2 regions of the Streptomyces sp. NPDC020379 genome follow, and region 2 is predicted to be linked to the other one. Evidence: riboswitches for the same ligand, from Rfam matches in the RefSeq annotation. Region 2 holds a riboswitch; the other holds the start of a gene.
What was found. Region 2 has a riboswitch for cobalamin ahead of metE (5-methyltetrahydropteroyltriglutamate--homocysteine S-methyltransferase). Riboswitches for the same ligand answer to the same signal wherever they lie in the genome.
Positions count from the first base shown of each region.

Region 1: linked by a shared signal. The riboswitch ahead of ACH427_RS08580 (CoA-acylating methylmalonate-semialdehyde dehydrogenase) and the one ahead of metE (5-methyltetrahydropteroyltriglutamate--homocysteine S-methyltransferase) in region 2 are both predicted to bind cobalamin.

Region 1 is NZ_JBIRVR010000005.1:94,247-101,829, forward strand. It holds gene ACH427_RS08560 (enoyl-CoA hydratase) at 1-441, opposite strand, end outside; gene mmsB (3-hydroxyisobutyrate dehydrogenase) at 438-1,385, opposite strand; gene ACH427_RS08570 (enoyl-CoA hydratase/isomerase family protein) at 1,382-2,458, opposite strand; gene ACH427_RS08575 (acyl-CoA dehydrogenase family protein) at 2,455-3,603, opposite strand; gene ACH427_RS08580 (CoA-acylating methylmalonate-semialdehyde dehydrogenase) at 3,627-5,126, opposite strand; cobalamin riboswitch at 5,357-5,535, opposite strand; gene ACH427_RS08585 (short-chain fatty acyl-CoA regulator family protein) at 5,619-7,022, opposite strand; gene aceA (isocitrate lyase) at 7,402-7,583, shown strand, end outside.
Region 2 is NZ_JBIRVR010000021.1:79,656-87,238, reverse strand. It holds gene ACH427_RS24890 (wax ester/triacylglycerol synthase family O-acyltransferase) at 1-652, opposite strand, end outside; gene ACH427_RS24885 (hypothetical protein) at 1,025-1,192, opposite strand; gene ACH427_RS24880 (hypothetical protein) at 1,202-1,798, opposite strand; gene metE (5-methyltetrahydropteroyltriglutamate--homocysteine S-methyltransferase) at 2,140-4,446, opposite strand; cobalamin riboswitch at 4,484-4,707, opposite strand; gene ACH427_RS24870 (helical backbone metal receptor) at 4,745-5,485, shown strand; gene ACH427_RS24865 (TDT family transporter) at 5,433-6,569, opposite strand; gene ACH427_RS24860 (LysR family transcriptional regulator) at 6,640-7,551, shown strand.

The DNA.
Region 1 (7,583 bases), on a different contig from region 2:
GCCGATGCCCGGGACGACGCCGAGCTTGATCTCCGGCTGGCCGAACACGGCGGTGTCGGCGGCGAGCAGGATGTCGCAGAGCATCGCCAGCTCGCAGCCGCCGCCGAGGGCGTAGCCGGACACGGCTGCGACGGTGGGGGTACGGAGCTGCGCGAGCCGGTCCCAGGCGGTGAACCAGTCGCTGAGGTACATGTCCATGTAGCTCCGCGGGCGCATCTCCTTGATGTCGGCGCCCGCGGCGAATGCCTTCTCGGAGCCGGTGAGGACGATGCAGCCCACGTCCGGGTCGCGGTCGAGGGCCTCGGCCGCGGCCACGACCTCGTTCATCACCTGCAGATTGAGGGCGTTGAGGGCCTTGGGACGGTTGAGGGTGAGGAGGGCGGTGCGGCCCTTGCGCTCGACCAGGATGGTCTCGTAGTCGTGGCCGGTGGTGTCGGTCATTCCGGGGTTCCGTTCTCGTCGGTGGGCTCTGTGGTGGCCTGGCCGGTCGGCCTTGCGGACCGCTGCCGGATGGCTCGTACGATGCCGGAGAAGTCCCGGTCGGCTCCCTCACCCCCGGCGAACGCGGCGTACATCCGCGCCGCGCTCAGCCCGAGTTCGGCGTCGACGCCGCCGGCCCGGGCGGCGTTCGCCGCGAGGCCGAGGTCCTTGGCCATCAGGGGCGCCGCGAAGCCGGGGGCGTAGTCGCGGTTGGCGGGGCTGCCCGGGACGGGGCCGGGTACGGGGCAGTTGGTGGTCAGGGCCCAGCACTGGCCGGAGGCGGTGGACGCGACGTCGAAGAGCGCCTGATGGGTCAGGCCCAGGCGCTCGCCGAGCACGAACGCCTCGCTGACGGCGATCATCGAGATCCCGAGGATCATGTTGTTGCAGATCTTGGCGGCCTGCCCGGACCCGGCGGCTCCGCAGTGCACGGCCTTCTTCCCCATGGCGGACAGCAGGGGCTCGGCGCGGGTGAAGTCGTCGGCGTCTCCGCCGGTCATGAAGGTGAGTGTGGCGGCCTCGGCGCCCATCACCCCGCCGGAGACCGGGGCATCGAGCGCCCGGTGGCCGGCGGCGCGCGCGGCCTCGTGGGCCGCCCGGGCGTCGGCGACGTCGATCGTGGAGCAGTCGATGAACAGGGTTCCCGGCTTGGCCGCGGCGAGCAGGCCCTCGTCCTGGTAGAGGGCGAGGACGTGCCGTCCGGCGGGCAGCATGGTGATCACCACATCCGCCCCGGCGGCTGCCTCGGCTGCCGAAGCGGCTGCCCGGACGCCCGATCGCCCGGCGGAGGCCAGCAGTTCGGGCAACAGGTCGTAGCCGGTGACGCGATGTCCGGCCTTGACGAGGTTCGCGGCCATGGGGCCGCCCATGTGGCCGAGCCCGACGAACGCGATGACGCTGGTCACCAGGGCACCTCCTGCGGGGAATCGGTGGCGGCGAGGCGGAGCTCGCGCTCGCCGAGCGGTGCGAAGTAGCGGGCCACGTTTGAGCCGGTGACCTCGGTGAGCGTGGCGGGGGACCACCGGGGGGCGCGGTCCTTGTCGATGACCTGGGCCCGGATGCCCTCGACGAGGTCCGGCGAGGCCAGCGCGGCACAGGAGACGCGGTACTCCTGCTCCAGGGCCCGCTCCAGGGGCCCGAGCTCCCGGGCACGGCGCAAGGCGGCCAGGGTGACCTTCAGCGCGGTGGGCGACTTGGCGATGAGCGTGCCGGCGGCCTCCCGCGCGGCGGGGGCGCCGCTGCCCTGCAGCCGGTCCACGATCTCCTCCACCGTGGAGGCGGCGTAGCAGTGGTCGATCCACTCCCTCTGGGCGTCCAGTACGCCGGGCGGCGCCTGACGGACGTGCGCGGCGAGGACGTCGTGCACGGACGCCTGCGCCAGGCCGGCGACCAGCTCGGGCAGCAGCGCCGACGGGACGTAGTGGTCCGCGAGCCCGCACAGCAGGGCGTCCGCGGCACCCACCACCGCACCGGTCAGGGCCAGATGGGTGCCCAGCTCGCCGGGGGCCAGCCCGAGCAGGTACGTGCCGCCGACGTCGGGGACGAAGCCGATGCCCGTCTCGGGCATGGCCACGCGCGAGCGCTCGGTGACGATCCGCACGCTGCCGTGCGCGGAGACGCCGACGCCGCCGCCCATGACGATGCCGTCCATGACGGCCACGTACGGCTTGGGGTAGCGGGCGATCAGGGCGTTGAGCCGGTACTCGTCCCGCCAGAAGTCCGCCGACGCCGACCCTCCGGTGCGCGCGTCCTCGTAGATGGACCGGATGTCGCCGCCGGCGCACAGTCCCCGCTCGCCCGCGCCCGTGACGACCACCGTCTCGACAGCGGGGTCCTTCGCCCACTCGGCCAGGGCCTCGTCGATGCGGCACACCATGGCGTGGGTGAGGGCGTTGAGGGCCTTGGGGCGGTTGAGGGTGAGGTACGCCGCGCGTCCCTCGGTGCGCAGCAGGACGCTGTCGGTGCCGTCCGTCGTCATCGCACGGCCTCCGTGAGTCCGCGGACCACGATGAGGCGCATGATCTCGTTCGTTCCTTCCAGGATCCGGTGCACCCTGAGATCACGGACGATCTTCTCGATGCCGTATTCGCTGAGGTACCCGTAGCCGCCGTGCAACTGGAGGGCGTTGTCGGCCACCGAGTAGCCGGTGTCGGTGGCGAACCGCTTCGCCATCGCGCACAGCTGTGCGGCCTGCGGGAGCCCCCGGTCCAGGGCGTCCGCCGCCTGGCGGACGAGCGCCCTGGCGGCCGTCAGCTCGGTCGCCATGTCGGCGAGCCTGAACCGCAGGGCCTGCGCGTCGAGCAGCGGCGCTCCGAACGCCTCACGGTCCGCGAGGTATGCCAGGCTGCGGTGGAGCGCGCTCTGCGCCCCGCCGAGGGAGCAGGCGGCGATGCCGAGCCGGCCGCCGTTCAGGCCGTGCATGGCGATGCGGAAGCCGTCGCCTTCGGCGCCGAGCCGGCGGTCGGCCGGGATGCGCACGCCGTCGAGGACGACCTGGCGGGTGGGCTGGGCGTTCCAGCCCATCTTCCTCTCGTCCGGCCCGAAGGACAGCCCGGGGTCGTCACGTTCGACGATGAAGGCCGTGACACCCCTGGGGCCCGGCTCGCCGGTGCGGGCCATCACGATGTAGACGTGCGAGGTGCCCGCGCCGGAAATGAACTGCTTGACGCCCGTGAGGACGTAGTGGTCGCCGTCGCGCTCGGCGCGCGTGCGCAGCGCGGCCGCGTCGGACCCCGTGCCCGGTTCGGTGAGGCAGTAACTGCCCAGGAAGTCCATGGAGCACAGGGCCGGGAGCAGGCGGGCGCGCTGGGCCTCGTCGCCGTAGCGGTCGATCATCCAGGCGACCATGTTGTGGATGGAGAGGTAGCCGGCGATGGATGGGCAGCCGGTCGCCAGGGTCTCGAAGACCACGACGCCGTCGGAGCGGGTCAGGCCGGAGCCGCCGGAGGACTCGCGGACGTAGACGCCGCCCAGTCCGAGGCCCGCGCCCTTGCGCAGGACGTCGACGGGGAAGTGCTTGTCCCGGTCCCAGGCGACGGCGTGCGGGGCGAGGTGTTCCTCGGCGAAGTCCAGCGTCGTCTCGGCGATTGCCAGCTGCTCCTCGGAGAGCATGGTGCCGGTCATGGTCAGTGTCGTCGTCACCGTCGTCACCGCATCGTGGGGATGGTGAAGCTCGCGCCCTCCTTGACCCCGGAGGGCCAGCGCGAGGTGACGGTCTTCGTACGGGTGTAGAAGCGGATCGCGTCCGGGCCGTGCTGGTTGAGGTCGCCGAAGCCGGAGCGCTTCCAGCCGCCGAAGGTGTGGTAAGCCACCGGTACGGGGATGGGCACGTTGACGCCGACCATGCCGGTGTTCACCCGCCGGGTGAAGTCGCGGGCGGTGTCCCCGTCCCGGGTGAAGAGGGACACGCCGTTGCCGTACGGGTGCTCGCTGGGCAGCCGCAGGGCCTCCTCGTAGTCGGCGGCGCGGACGACGCAGAGGACCGGGCCGAAGATCTCCTCCCGGTAGACGCGCATGCCGGTGGAGACGCGGTCGAAGAGCGTGGCCCCGGCGAAGAAGCCGTTCTCGTGGCCCGGGAGGACGAAGTCGCGCCCGTCGACGACCAGTTCGGCGCCCTCCGTGGTGCCGATGTCCACGTAGCGGCGCACGCGGTCGAGCGCGTCCCGGCTCACCAGCGGGCCGAAGTCGGCGTCCGGGTCGTCGGAGCGGCCGATGCGCAGCGCGCCGATGCGCTCCTTGAGCTTGGCGACCAGGGCGTCGGCGGTCTCCTCGCCGACGGGGACGGCGACGGAGATCGCCATGCAGCGCTCGCCCGCCGACCCGTACCCGGCGCCGATCAGGGCGTCCGCGGCCTGGTCGAGGTCGGCGTCCGGCATGATGACCATGTGGTTCTTGGCGCCGCCGAAGCACTGGGCGCGCTTGCCGTGGGCGGCGGCGGTGGCGTAGATGTGCGCCGCGACCGGGGTGGATCCGACGAAGCCGATCGCCTGGACCCTGGGGTCCTCCAGCAGGGTGTCGACGGCTTCCTTGCCACCGTTGACCACGTTGAGCACGCCCGGGGGCAGCCCCGCCTCGAGGAAGAGCTCCGCGAGCCGCAGCGGCACGGACGGGGCGCGCTCGGAGGGCTTGAGGACGAACGTGTTCCCGCAGGCGATCGCGGGCGCGGCCTTCCACAGCGGGATCATCGCGGGGAAGTTGAAGGGGGTGATCCCGGCGGTGACGCCGAGGGGGCCGCGCAGCGAGTGGACGTCGATGCCGGTGCCCGCGTTGTCCGTGAACTCGCCCTTGAGCAGGTGCGGGATGCCCGCGGCGAACTCGACGACCTCCAGGCCGCGCTGGATGTCGCCGTGGGCGTCGGCGATCGTCTTGCCGTGCTCGGCGGACAACAGGCGGGCGAGCGCCTCCCGTTCGCCCTCGATCAGCTGCAGGAACCTCAGCAGGACGCGGGCGCGGCGCTGCGGGTTCCACTCGCCCCACTCCGGCTGCGCGGCCGCCGCGTCGGCGATCGCGGCCGCGGTGTCCTCGCGCCCGGCCAGGGGCACCCGGGCCTGTACGGCGCCGGTGTTGGGGTCGTACACGTCGGTGAAGAGCCCCGACGCCCCCGGGGTGTGCTTGCCGGCGATGAAGTGTGTCAGTTCGCGGACCATGGAAGCCTGCTCTCGTCAGGTCGGATGAGATCCGGGGATGGCACGGCCGGCCGGCGACGGCACCGGGTGAGGTGCGTCGCGTGCGGCTGCCGTGGGACGCGAAGGCTCGAAAGCCGTCGGAGCGTCACGAGAACGCGTTACGCGTAAGCGGACATGCGTGCGTGCCCCGCCGGATCACCAGGGTCGTGGGTACGGACCGGTGCCATGCGTGTCTGCTCCATCCTCGTGGACAACACGGAACACCCCGCGGCCGGTATCCTGACTCCCGGATCACCGCATGCCGCCCGCCTTCCCGACGCGTCGCGTCAGTGGCGTGCTCTGGACGGCACACTTCCCGGTCACAGTGGCGGGACCGTGCCGGATTCACACCGGCTTCCCTGCACCGCGGGCCTTGGTCACGAAGATATAGTTGGACGTCCTAGTAAGTCCAGCCTCGTCGCCCTGCCGTCCTGTGCATGGGCAAGGCCCGTCGTTCCGTGCGCCCCCTCCGTATTACCGCTCGGCCACGGGGTAGGGCACGAATGTGCTGCTGTTCTCGTCGATGGCCAGTGGCCGGCCCAGCGGCGGTACGGCCCGCTGCGGGCATTCGAGGCGTTCGCAGACGCGGCAGCCCATGCCGATGGGGGTGGCGGCGGAGGCGTTGTCGAGGTCGAGGCCGTCGGAGTAGACGAGCCGGGCGGCGTGCCGGATCTCGCAGCCCAGTCCGATGGCGTACGTCTTGCCCGGCTCGCCCCAGCCGCCGCGCTGCCGGGTGACGGTGCGGGCGGTCCACAGGTAGCGCTGTCCGTCGGGCATGGCCGCGATCTGCACCTGGATGCGGCCGGGAGTGGTGAATGCCTCGTAGACGTTCCACAGGGGGCAGGTGCCGCCGGCGCGGGAGAAGTGGAAGCCGGTGGCGGACTGGCGCTTGGACATGTTGCCGGCGCGGTCGACGCGGACGAAGGAGAACGGCACGCCGCGCAGGTGAGGGCGCTGGAGGGTGCTGAGGCGGTGGCAGACGGTCTCGTAGCCGACCCCGAAGTGGTCGGTGAGGCGTTCGATGTCGTAGCGCATCTCCTCCGCCGCCGCGTGGAAGGCGCGGTAGGGGAGGATCAGCGCGGCGGCGACGTAGTTCGCGATGCCGATGCGTGCGAGTCGCCAGGTGGGGGAGGTCTGGTCGTAGTCCTCCGAGGCGAGCGCGGAGAGCTCCGGGGAGAGTTCGAGCAGGGCCAGTTGGGTGGCCATCCGGAAGGCCCGCTGGCCGGGGCGCAGCCGGCTGGACAGATGCAGGGTCCGGCGCGAGGGGTCGTAGTGGTGCAACTGGTCGGAGTCCGTGGCGAGCCGCACGGCGTGCTTGTCGGTGAGCCGGGCGGACAGCGCGGTCAGGACTCCGCCGGGGCGGATGCCGAGGTCGGTCGCCAGGTTCTCGGCGGCCAGGTCGAGGTCGTGGAGGTAGTTCCGGCGGCGGTAGAAGAACTCCCGGATCTCCTCGTGCGGAGCCCGGGGCGCGGGCGGGGCCGCCGCGCCGCGCCGGTTGTCCGCGGCCTCGGCCAGGCGCTCGGTCAACGTCTGGTTGCGGCGGCTCAGATCGAGCAGGACGTCCGCGACAGCCGGCAGGCGGGAGGCGAGTTCTGACAGGTCAACCGGCGAGATGCGGGCGTCGGCGATCTCGTCGGCCAGCGCCTCCCGAAGGTCGGCCAGGACCCGGGTGGTGTCGAGCCCGGAGAAGAACCCGGGTTCCACGCCGAACGCCTCGGTCAGGCGCAGCAGTACGGGGACCGTCAGTGGCCGGGAGTCGTGCTCCATCTGATTGAGGTAGCTGGGGGAGATGGCCAGGACGTGGGCGAACTCGGCCTGACTGAGCCGCCGCTCCTCCCGCAGCCTCCGCAGCCGGGCTCCGGCATAGGTCTTGCTCACCGCCGTCTCCCGTCCGCCGTCGAGGATCCAAAGCTCGCTCACGTCCTGTATGGCGGCGAGTCTATGCACGGGAGGCACGGAAGCGAACCTTCGCAGACTTGGCAGAACGCGCCGAAAAGATTTGCAACAGTTGGCAAAGAGCCACGGTTGATGGCACTCAGTGCCACTGCCAGAGTCGTAACGCGGCCCGCCGGAACCACGGCGGAGAACCGGAACCGGGCCTGATTCATGCCCTGACGTCGGAGATCCCGGCACTTCCGGCAGCCCGACCGCCATCAGCACGCGGCCTTCGCGCATGGTCGAGGGCACGGCGGGCCGCACCCGAAGGGGAGCGATTCCCCTTCGCAGAATTGACGGAACGCGACAGCGGGAGACGATCATGGCTCAGGCACGGACGGCGGCGGAAGCACTGGCGGAGCGGTGGGCGACGGACCCGCGCTGGAAGGGCATCGAGCGGACCTACGGCGCCGAGGACGTGATCCGGCTGTCCGGCAGCGTCCGCGAGGAGCACACCCTGGCCCGCCGCGGGGCCGAGCGCCTGTGGCGGCAGCTGCACGAGCG
Region 2 (7,583 bases):
GGGCGCCGGTGGCGCGGGAGGCGAGGGCGGGCGAGGAGTTCACATCCAGGGCGGCGCCGACCATGGCGGAGGCGATGGAAAGGCCACGTCCGGCGTCGGTGACGGCGCCGCGCACCAGACCGGGCAGCTCGCGCAGTCCGGGCAGGCGCAGTCCGGAGCCGCTCTTCGGCGGCCGGGCGGCATGGGCGGGAACGGGTGCCCCGTCGAAGAGGGACATGACGTACGAGGCCGCGCGTATGCCGTCCGCGTGGGCGTGGTGGAAGGTGAACAGGACGGCGAAGGACGTACCGTCCGCGCCGGGCAGCACATGCGCGGCCCACGGCGGCCGCTCCCGGTCCAGGGGCTGCTGCATCAGGATCCCGGCGGCCGTGAGGAAGTCCCGTACGGGAGCGGTGAGATGTACGTGGTTCAACGGGTCGAAGCCGGGGTCCACATCACGGGCGGCTCCGCCGACGGGGAACAAGACCGAGCGTATGCGGGTGTTCAGGCCCGGCGTACGGGACGCCCGGGCGGCGATCAGCCCGGCGGCCCGCTGGGCGGCGTCCGGGCTGTCGGCGTCGAAGACGAAGAGCCCGCCCATGTGCAGGGGGTGGCCGGCGGACTCGATGTTCCAGAAGGAGAGGTCGAGCGGGGAGAGCGGTTCGGGTGTCACGCCAGAGGTCACGGGGGTCTCCGAGTTCACAGGGGCATGGGCACGCTCGCGCGTCGAGCCGGTCCGGGGGCGACGCCGCTGGACGCAAACGACCAGAAGTCAAACGCCGTCTGTCGACTACGGTAAAGTGCGCACATGCCACGCTGTGTTAACGACATGTGAAGACGGGTGGGTCTTCGGCCACTCCGGTGGACGGCCCGCAGCTCGCTCCCCACCGAGCGACGAGGCCGCCCCCAGCACCCCGGTATCCGAGTGGCGCCGGCGACACGGGATTCAGACACTCCGCAATCGGTCCGAAAATCCGGGCCCTCCCCGCGCGGCGTTCCCGCAGAGAAGGCCCAGTCGTGCCCGGTGCTCGCATGCTCAGTGGTACTACCTGCCGTTCTTCACCGGTCGGCGGAGCACGTCCCTGATGCGCCACCACAGCTTGTGGGCATGCGGGGTCTCAGTGGAGTAGCTGGTGCTGAACCTGATGCTGTCCGCGGTACGCCCCAGGGGCGTGCCCTCGGACGAGTACCGCGTGGGAGGTTGTTCGACCATGCGTCTCTCCTACGGGTTCGGAGCCCTGGTCCCGCATCCCTCGCGCAGATCGTTGTTGGAACGGGTCTTCGGGCCCCAGCCGATACCGCTGGCGTAGCCCTGCATCACAGGGTAGTAGGTGTAAGTGCCGCCACCGTCGTGACAATCCGTCGACCACCCGAAGTCGATGAACTGGTTCGACGTCAGACCTGTGCCGTGCCAGTTGTTGTATCCACGCGGCCCGCTCCACGAGCTGCGCCACATCTGCGTCTGCAGTTTCTGCGCGCCGAACGACCCGCTGCACGTCTGCGAGGTCTCCCACTGGAAGTACGAACTGGCTCCGGCGCCATGGAAGGAGACATCGGATATGTACAACGAGCAGCTCGCCGCCGCCGGAGCCGCGGGACCGGAGGGCTTGGTCTCGCCGGCCTTGTAGGTGAAGGAATACCGCTCCCCCTTCGTCGTCTTGCCCCACTCCCCGATGGTGGTCCCCGTCACCACACGGTGTCCGTCCACCATCACATGCCCGGCTGAAGAGGTCGAGTTGTCCGAGGCGGCCGGTGCCACCGCCGAGGCAGAGGTGCCGAGACCCAGAACAGTGGCCACCGCCAGGCCAACAGCTGCCACGGACAGGGGTCTTGCTGTGCGCATAGGTGTTCCCTTCCGTCACCATGCCGGTCGGTCGATCCAGCACGCGGGAACGTTAGTTCGATATCACTGCGAGGGGGACACTCACCACAGGCTTGGCCGAATCACGGTCACTCCACCTGCGTCGAACAGCGCACGATGGCGCAAAGCCCCCTTCAACCGATGACGCAAGCGCCGGAAGGGACCGGTCTCGCCGTCGACCCGGTCCATGCATGGGCGAGTGAGATCATGCGGGAGAGTCACCCGTACAGAAGAAAGAACCCCCGGCCCACCCCGCCGCTCTCCCCCAAGAGCGGCGGGCCGTCATCGAGGCGGGCAGGTCAGCGCAGCGTCGCGCGTACCTGCCGCGCCGCCGCGACCACGTTCTCCAGCGCCGGGCCCGATTCCTCCGGGGCGCGGGTCTTCAGGCCGCAGTCGGGGTTGACCCACAGCCGCTCCGCGGGGACCGCGCGCAGCGCGTGCCGCAGGAGTTCGGCGATCTCCTCGACCGGGGGGACGCGCGGTGAGTGGATGTCGTAGACACCGGGGCCCGCCTCGCGCGGATAGCCCGCGGCCGCCAGCTCGTCGGCGACGGCCATCCGTGAGCGCGCCGCTTCGAGGCTGATGACGTCCGCGTCCAGGGCCTCGATCCCGGCGAGGATCTCGCCGAACTCGGCGTAGCACATATGCGTGTGGATCTGGGTGTCGGCGCGGACGCCGCTGGTCGCGAGGCGGAACGCCTCGGTGGCCCAGTCCAGATAGCCGGGCCGGGCGGCGGCCCGCAGCGGCAGGAGTTCGCGCAGGGCCGGCTCGTCGACCTGGATCACGGCGGTGCCCGCGGCCTCCAGGTCGGCGACCTCGTCGCGGAGGGCGAGGGCCACCTGGCGGGCGGTCTCGGCGAGCGGCTGGTCGTCGCGGACGAAGGACCAGGACAGCATGGTGACAGGGCCGGTGAGCATGCCCTTCACGGGGCGCTGGGTCAACGACTGGGCGTAGCGGGTCCATTCGACGGTCATCGGGGCGGGCCGCGAGACGTCACCGGCGAGGATCGGCGGCCGGACGTAGCGCGTGCCGTAGGACTGCACCCAGCCGTGCCGGGTGGCGAGGTAGCCGTTCAGCCGCTCGGCGAAGTGCTGGACCATGTCGTTGCGTTCGGGCTCGCCGTGCACCAGCACATCGAGGCCGGCCTTCTCCTGGAAGGCGATCACCTCGCGGATCTCGGCGGCGATCCGCTCCCGGTACTCATCGGCCGTGATCTTCCCGGCACGCAGATCGGCCCGCGCGCGGCGCAGTTCGGCGGTCTGCGGGAAGGAGCCGATGGTGGTCGTGGGCAGCGGCGGGAGGTCCAGCCGGGCGCGCTGGGCGGCGGCCCGTTCCGGGTACGGCTGCGGGCGGCGGGTGTCCTCGGCGGTGACGGCCGCGCAGCGGTCCCGTACGGCCGCGTCGCGGGTCAGCGCGGAGCCCGCGCGGGAGGCGAGGGCGGCGCGGTTGGCGGCGAGCTGGGGCGCCACCGCCTCGCGGCCCTCGCTCAGGGCCCTTGCGAGGATGGCGACTTCGGCCGTCTTCTGGCGGGCGAAGGAGAGCCAGCGGGCGATCTGCGGGTCGAGGTCGCGTTCGGCGGCGGCGTCGAGCGGCACGTGCAGCAGGGAGCAGGACGGCGCGACATCGAGCCGGTCCACCAGGCCGAGCAGGGTGGCGAGGGTGGAGAGGGCCCGCTCCAGGTCGGCGGCCCAGATGTTGCGGCCGTCGACGACGCCCGCGATGAGCCGCTTGCCGGGGAGCCCGCCGAGCGCGGCCAGCTCTTCGAGATTGGCGGCCGCGGGACCGGTGAAGTCCATCGCGAGCCCCTCGACCGGGGCCTGGGCGAGCACCGGCAGGGCGTCGCCGAGCCGGTCGAAGTAGGACGCGACGAGCAGTTGGGGGCGGTCCGTGAGCGCGCCGAGCTCGCGGTAGGCGCGGGCGGTGGCGTTCAGCACGGACCGGGGCCGGTCCTGCACGAGCGCGGGCTCGTCCAGCTGCACCCACTCCGCTCCGGCCGCCCGCAGGTCGGCGAGCAGCGAGGCGTAGACGGGCAGCAGCCGGTCCAGGAGTGTCAGCGGCTCGAAGTCCGCGCCGGCGTCGGGCGCGGGCTTGGCCAGCAGCAAGAAGCTGAGGGGACCCAGCAGCACGGGCCGGGCGGTGAGGCCCGCGTCGCATGCCTCACGGAATTCGCCGACCTGCTTACGGGAATCGGGCGTGAATTCCGAATCGGGGCCCAATTCCGGTACGAGATAGTGGTAGTTGGTGTCGAACCACTTCGTCATCTCCAGCGGTGGCGTGTCCGCCGTGCCGCGGGCCATGGCGAAATAGACGTCGAGCTCGGTTGTGGCCGCCGCCCGGTGCCGCTCGGGCACGGCGCCGACCGCCCAGGCGGTGTCCAGCACATGGTCGTAGAACGAGAAGTCACCGGTGGGCACCTCGGTGATGCCCGCCTCGCGCAGCTCCTCGCGGGCCGCGGCACGCAATGCGGCGGCGGTTTCCAGGAGTTGCTCCGCCCCCAGGCGGCCGGCCCAATAGCTCTCGGTGGCCTTCTTCAGCTCACGGCCCGGGCCTTGCCGCGGATAGCCGTGCAGCGTGGGATTCACACGTGCGACATGCGTCTGCTTCACGGAACTCTCCTCCGGAGTTCGTGCGGTCCGTACCCCGTGCGGGCATACGGGCAGTGGCAGGTCTTCGGACTCGCGGGCGCGCCCCGGTCCCTCGTCGAGGGGCCGGTCACCTACCGGCGGTCGCTTCCCGGACGGCGTCCAGTGCGTATGACCGCTTTCGTTCCCACTCACCGCTGCGGGGCAGTTCCGGATTCGCACCGGATTCCCTCTTGCGACGCTCCCGACTGGCGGACGGGGCGAACCAGCTGCACCGGCCAGCATAGTCACAGGAGTTGCCGCCCGGGCGTACTCTGTGATCATGGCCATTCGTACTGCCGTACGGCGCGTGGTGTCCCTCGTCCCCTCGCTCACCGAGGCCGTGGCCGTCAGCGCGCCCGGGCTGCTCGTCGGTGCCACCGACTGGTGCGAGCACCCCGCCGGGCTCGGCGTCACGCGGATCGGCGGCACGAAGAACCCCGACGTGGCCCGTATCGCCGCCCTCGCGCCCGACCTCGTCCTCGCCAACGAGGAGGAGAACCGCGCCCCCGACCTCGCCGCTCTGCGCGCGGCGGGCCTGCGGGTGCTGGTCACCGAAGTGCGCACGCTGGAGCAGGCGTTCGCGGAGCTGGAGCGGGTGCTGGTGGCGGGGTGCGGGCTGGAGCGGCCGGCGTGGCTGGCGGAGGCCGAGGAGGCGTGGCGGGACGTACGGGCCACGGGCCGCGCCGTGCGGGCGGTGGTGCCGGTGTGGCGGCGGCCGTGGATGGTCCTGGGCCGGGACACCTTCGCCGGGGACGTCCTCGCCCGGCTCGGGGTGGCGCACGCGTACGCCGGGCACGCGGAGCGCTATCCCCGCGTGCCCCTGGAGGAGTTGACCTCGTGCGGCGCCGAGCTGGTCGTGCTGCCGGACGAGCCGTACCGCTTCAGTGCCGACGACGGCCCGGAGGCGTTCCCCGGGCTGCCGTACGCGCTGGTCAGCGGCCGTCACCTCACGTGGTACGGCCCCTCGCTCACCGAAGCACCGCGGGTGCTGGCCGCGGCGCTGCGAGCAGCCGGCCGTTGACCAGCCCGTGCAGGGTGCGGGCCGCGGCGACCGCCCAGGCGGCGACGAGCAGGGCGTAGAGCCCGACGGCCAGCCAGGTGAAGGCGTGCAGGTGGGTGTGGCGGGCGAGCGCCGCGGCGCCGGTGACGCAGGTGCCGATGGGAAAGGTGAAGCCCCACCACGTCATCCCGAAGCCCATCCCGCGCCGGAAGGCACCCACGACCATGGCTGTGGCCAGCGCCAGCCACAGCAGCGCGAAGCCCATCACCGGGACGCCGTAGAGCACGCCGAACGCGGACATCGCGTGCGCGTACGGGGCCGCGACGGCTCCCGGTGCCGCGTCGGCGAGGTTGTTCACGGCCGTCGTGGACTGGCCCAGCGGGCCCAGCACCAGGAAGAGGGTCGGGGTCATCGCGAGGGGCAGCGGGCCGTGGTGCACCAGCCGCGAGAGGAGCATCGGCAGGATGGCGAGCGTCATCAGCAGGCTCATGCCGAACAGCGCGTAGCAGCCCAGCAGCATCGCCGCCCGCCACTGCCCGGCCGGCAGGTGCGCGACCAGCGCCGGGCCGTTCGCGGCGGAGACCATGGGGGCGACCACCGGCAGCAGCCAGACGGGCGAGGCGGCGCCGGGCTCGACCCGGTGCCGGGTCACCATCAGATACGGGATGCCCGCCGCGGCGACCAGCCCGAGCACGGTGCCGCCCACCCACAGGACGGAGTCGACGGCCACGGCCGCGGACGTGCCGATGACGCCCGAGCCGACGGAGAGGGTGGTGCCGCCGACGGCGAGCAGGGCCATGGCCAGGCAGCCGTAGAACGGCGCGACGCCCGGGTCGGCGAGGTGCCGCCGGGCCTGGTCACCGTGGCGCGCCCAGTGCGCGGCGCGGGCGGCGAGCAGGGTGAGGAGGGCGAGGGCGGCCAGCGCCCAGACGGCCTCGTACGCCACCCGCAGCCCCGGCGAGTGGGCCGGGAGCGCGGCTCCGGCGCCCGCGACGATGGCGGTGCCCATCACGGCGGCGTACCAGTTCGGGCCGAGGTGGCGGACACCCGGCCGCGGTTCGTGACGCGTGAGAGGGGTGGGGCTGGGGTGGACGAGCGTGGTCATGCCTCCACGATTGCCCATGGCACTCCGTGCAACCAGAGGCCATCGGTCTATGAGGGCATAAGCTGGGTTTATGAGCGATCCGAGCAGCCCTCTCGCCCACCGGGTGCCCGATCTCGGGGCGCTGGAGCTCCTGCTCGCCGTGGCCCGGCTGGGCAGCCTGGGGCGGGCGGCGAAGGAGCTGGGCATCACCCAGCCGGCCGCCAGCAGCCGGATCCGCGGCATGGAGCGACAGCTCGGCGTGGCCCTGGTCGAACGCTCGCCGCGCGGCTCGCGGCTCACCGACGCGGGGGCGCTCGTCACCGACTGGGCCGGGCGGGTCGTCGAGGCCGCCGAGGCGTTCGACGCGGGGACGCGGGCGCTGCGCGGGCGCCGGGACTCGCGGCTGCGGGTCGCCGCGAGCATGACCATCGCCGAATACCTGTTGCCGGGCTGGCTGATCGCCCTGCACCGGCAGTTGCCCGGCACCGCCGTCTCGCTGCTCGCCGGGAACTCCGCCGCCGTCGCCGACCGGCTGCGCGCCGGTGAGGCCGACCTCGGCTTCGTCGAGGGCCTGGACGTGCCGGCCGGCCTCGACGGCGCGGTCGTCGGCCACGACCGGCTCGTCGTCGTGGTGGCCCCCTCCCACGCGTGGGCCCGCCGCCGCGCTCCGCTGCCCCCTTCGGAATTGGCGGCCACCCCCTTGATCCTGCGCGAACGCGGCTCGGGGACGCGGCAGGTGCTCGACGCCGCGCTCGCTTCTCACGGCGGTCTCGCCGTCCCGCTGCTCGAACTGTCGTCGACGACGGCCGTGAAGTCCGCCGTCGTGAGTGGCGCGGGGCCTTCTGTGCTGAGCGAGCTCGCGGTGGGTGAGGAGCTCGCTTCCCGGCGGCTCGTGGAGGTGCCGGTGGGGATTCGCCTGCGGCGTGATCTGCGGGCGGTGTGGCGGGTGGGGCATGTGCCGGTGGGGCCGGGGCGGGAGCTTTTGTCTTTGACGCGGGGGTGAAGGGGGCTCGCGTTTCCCGGAACCGGGGCTGC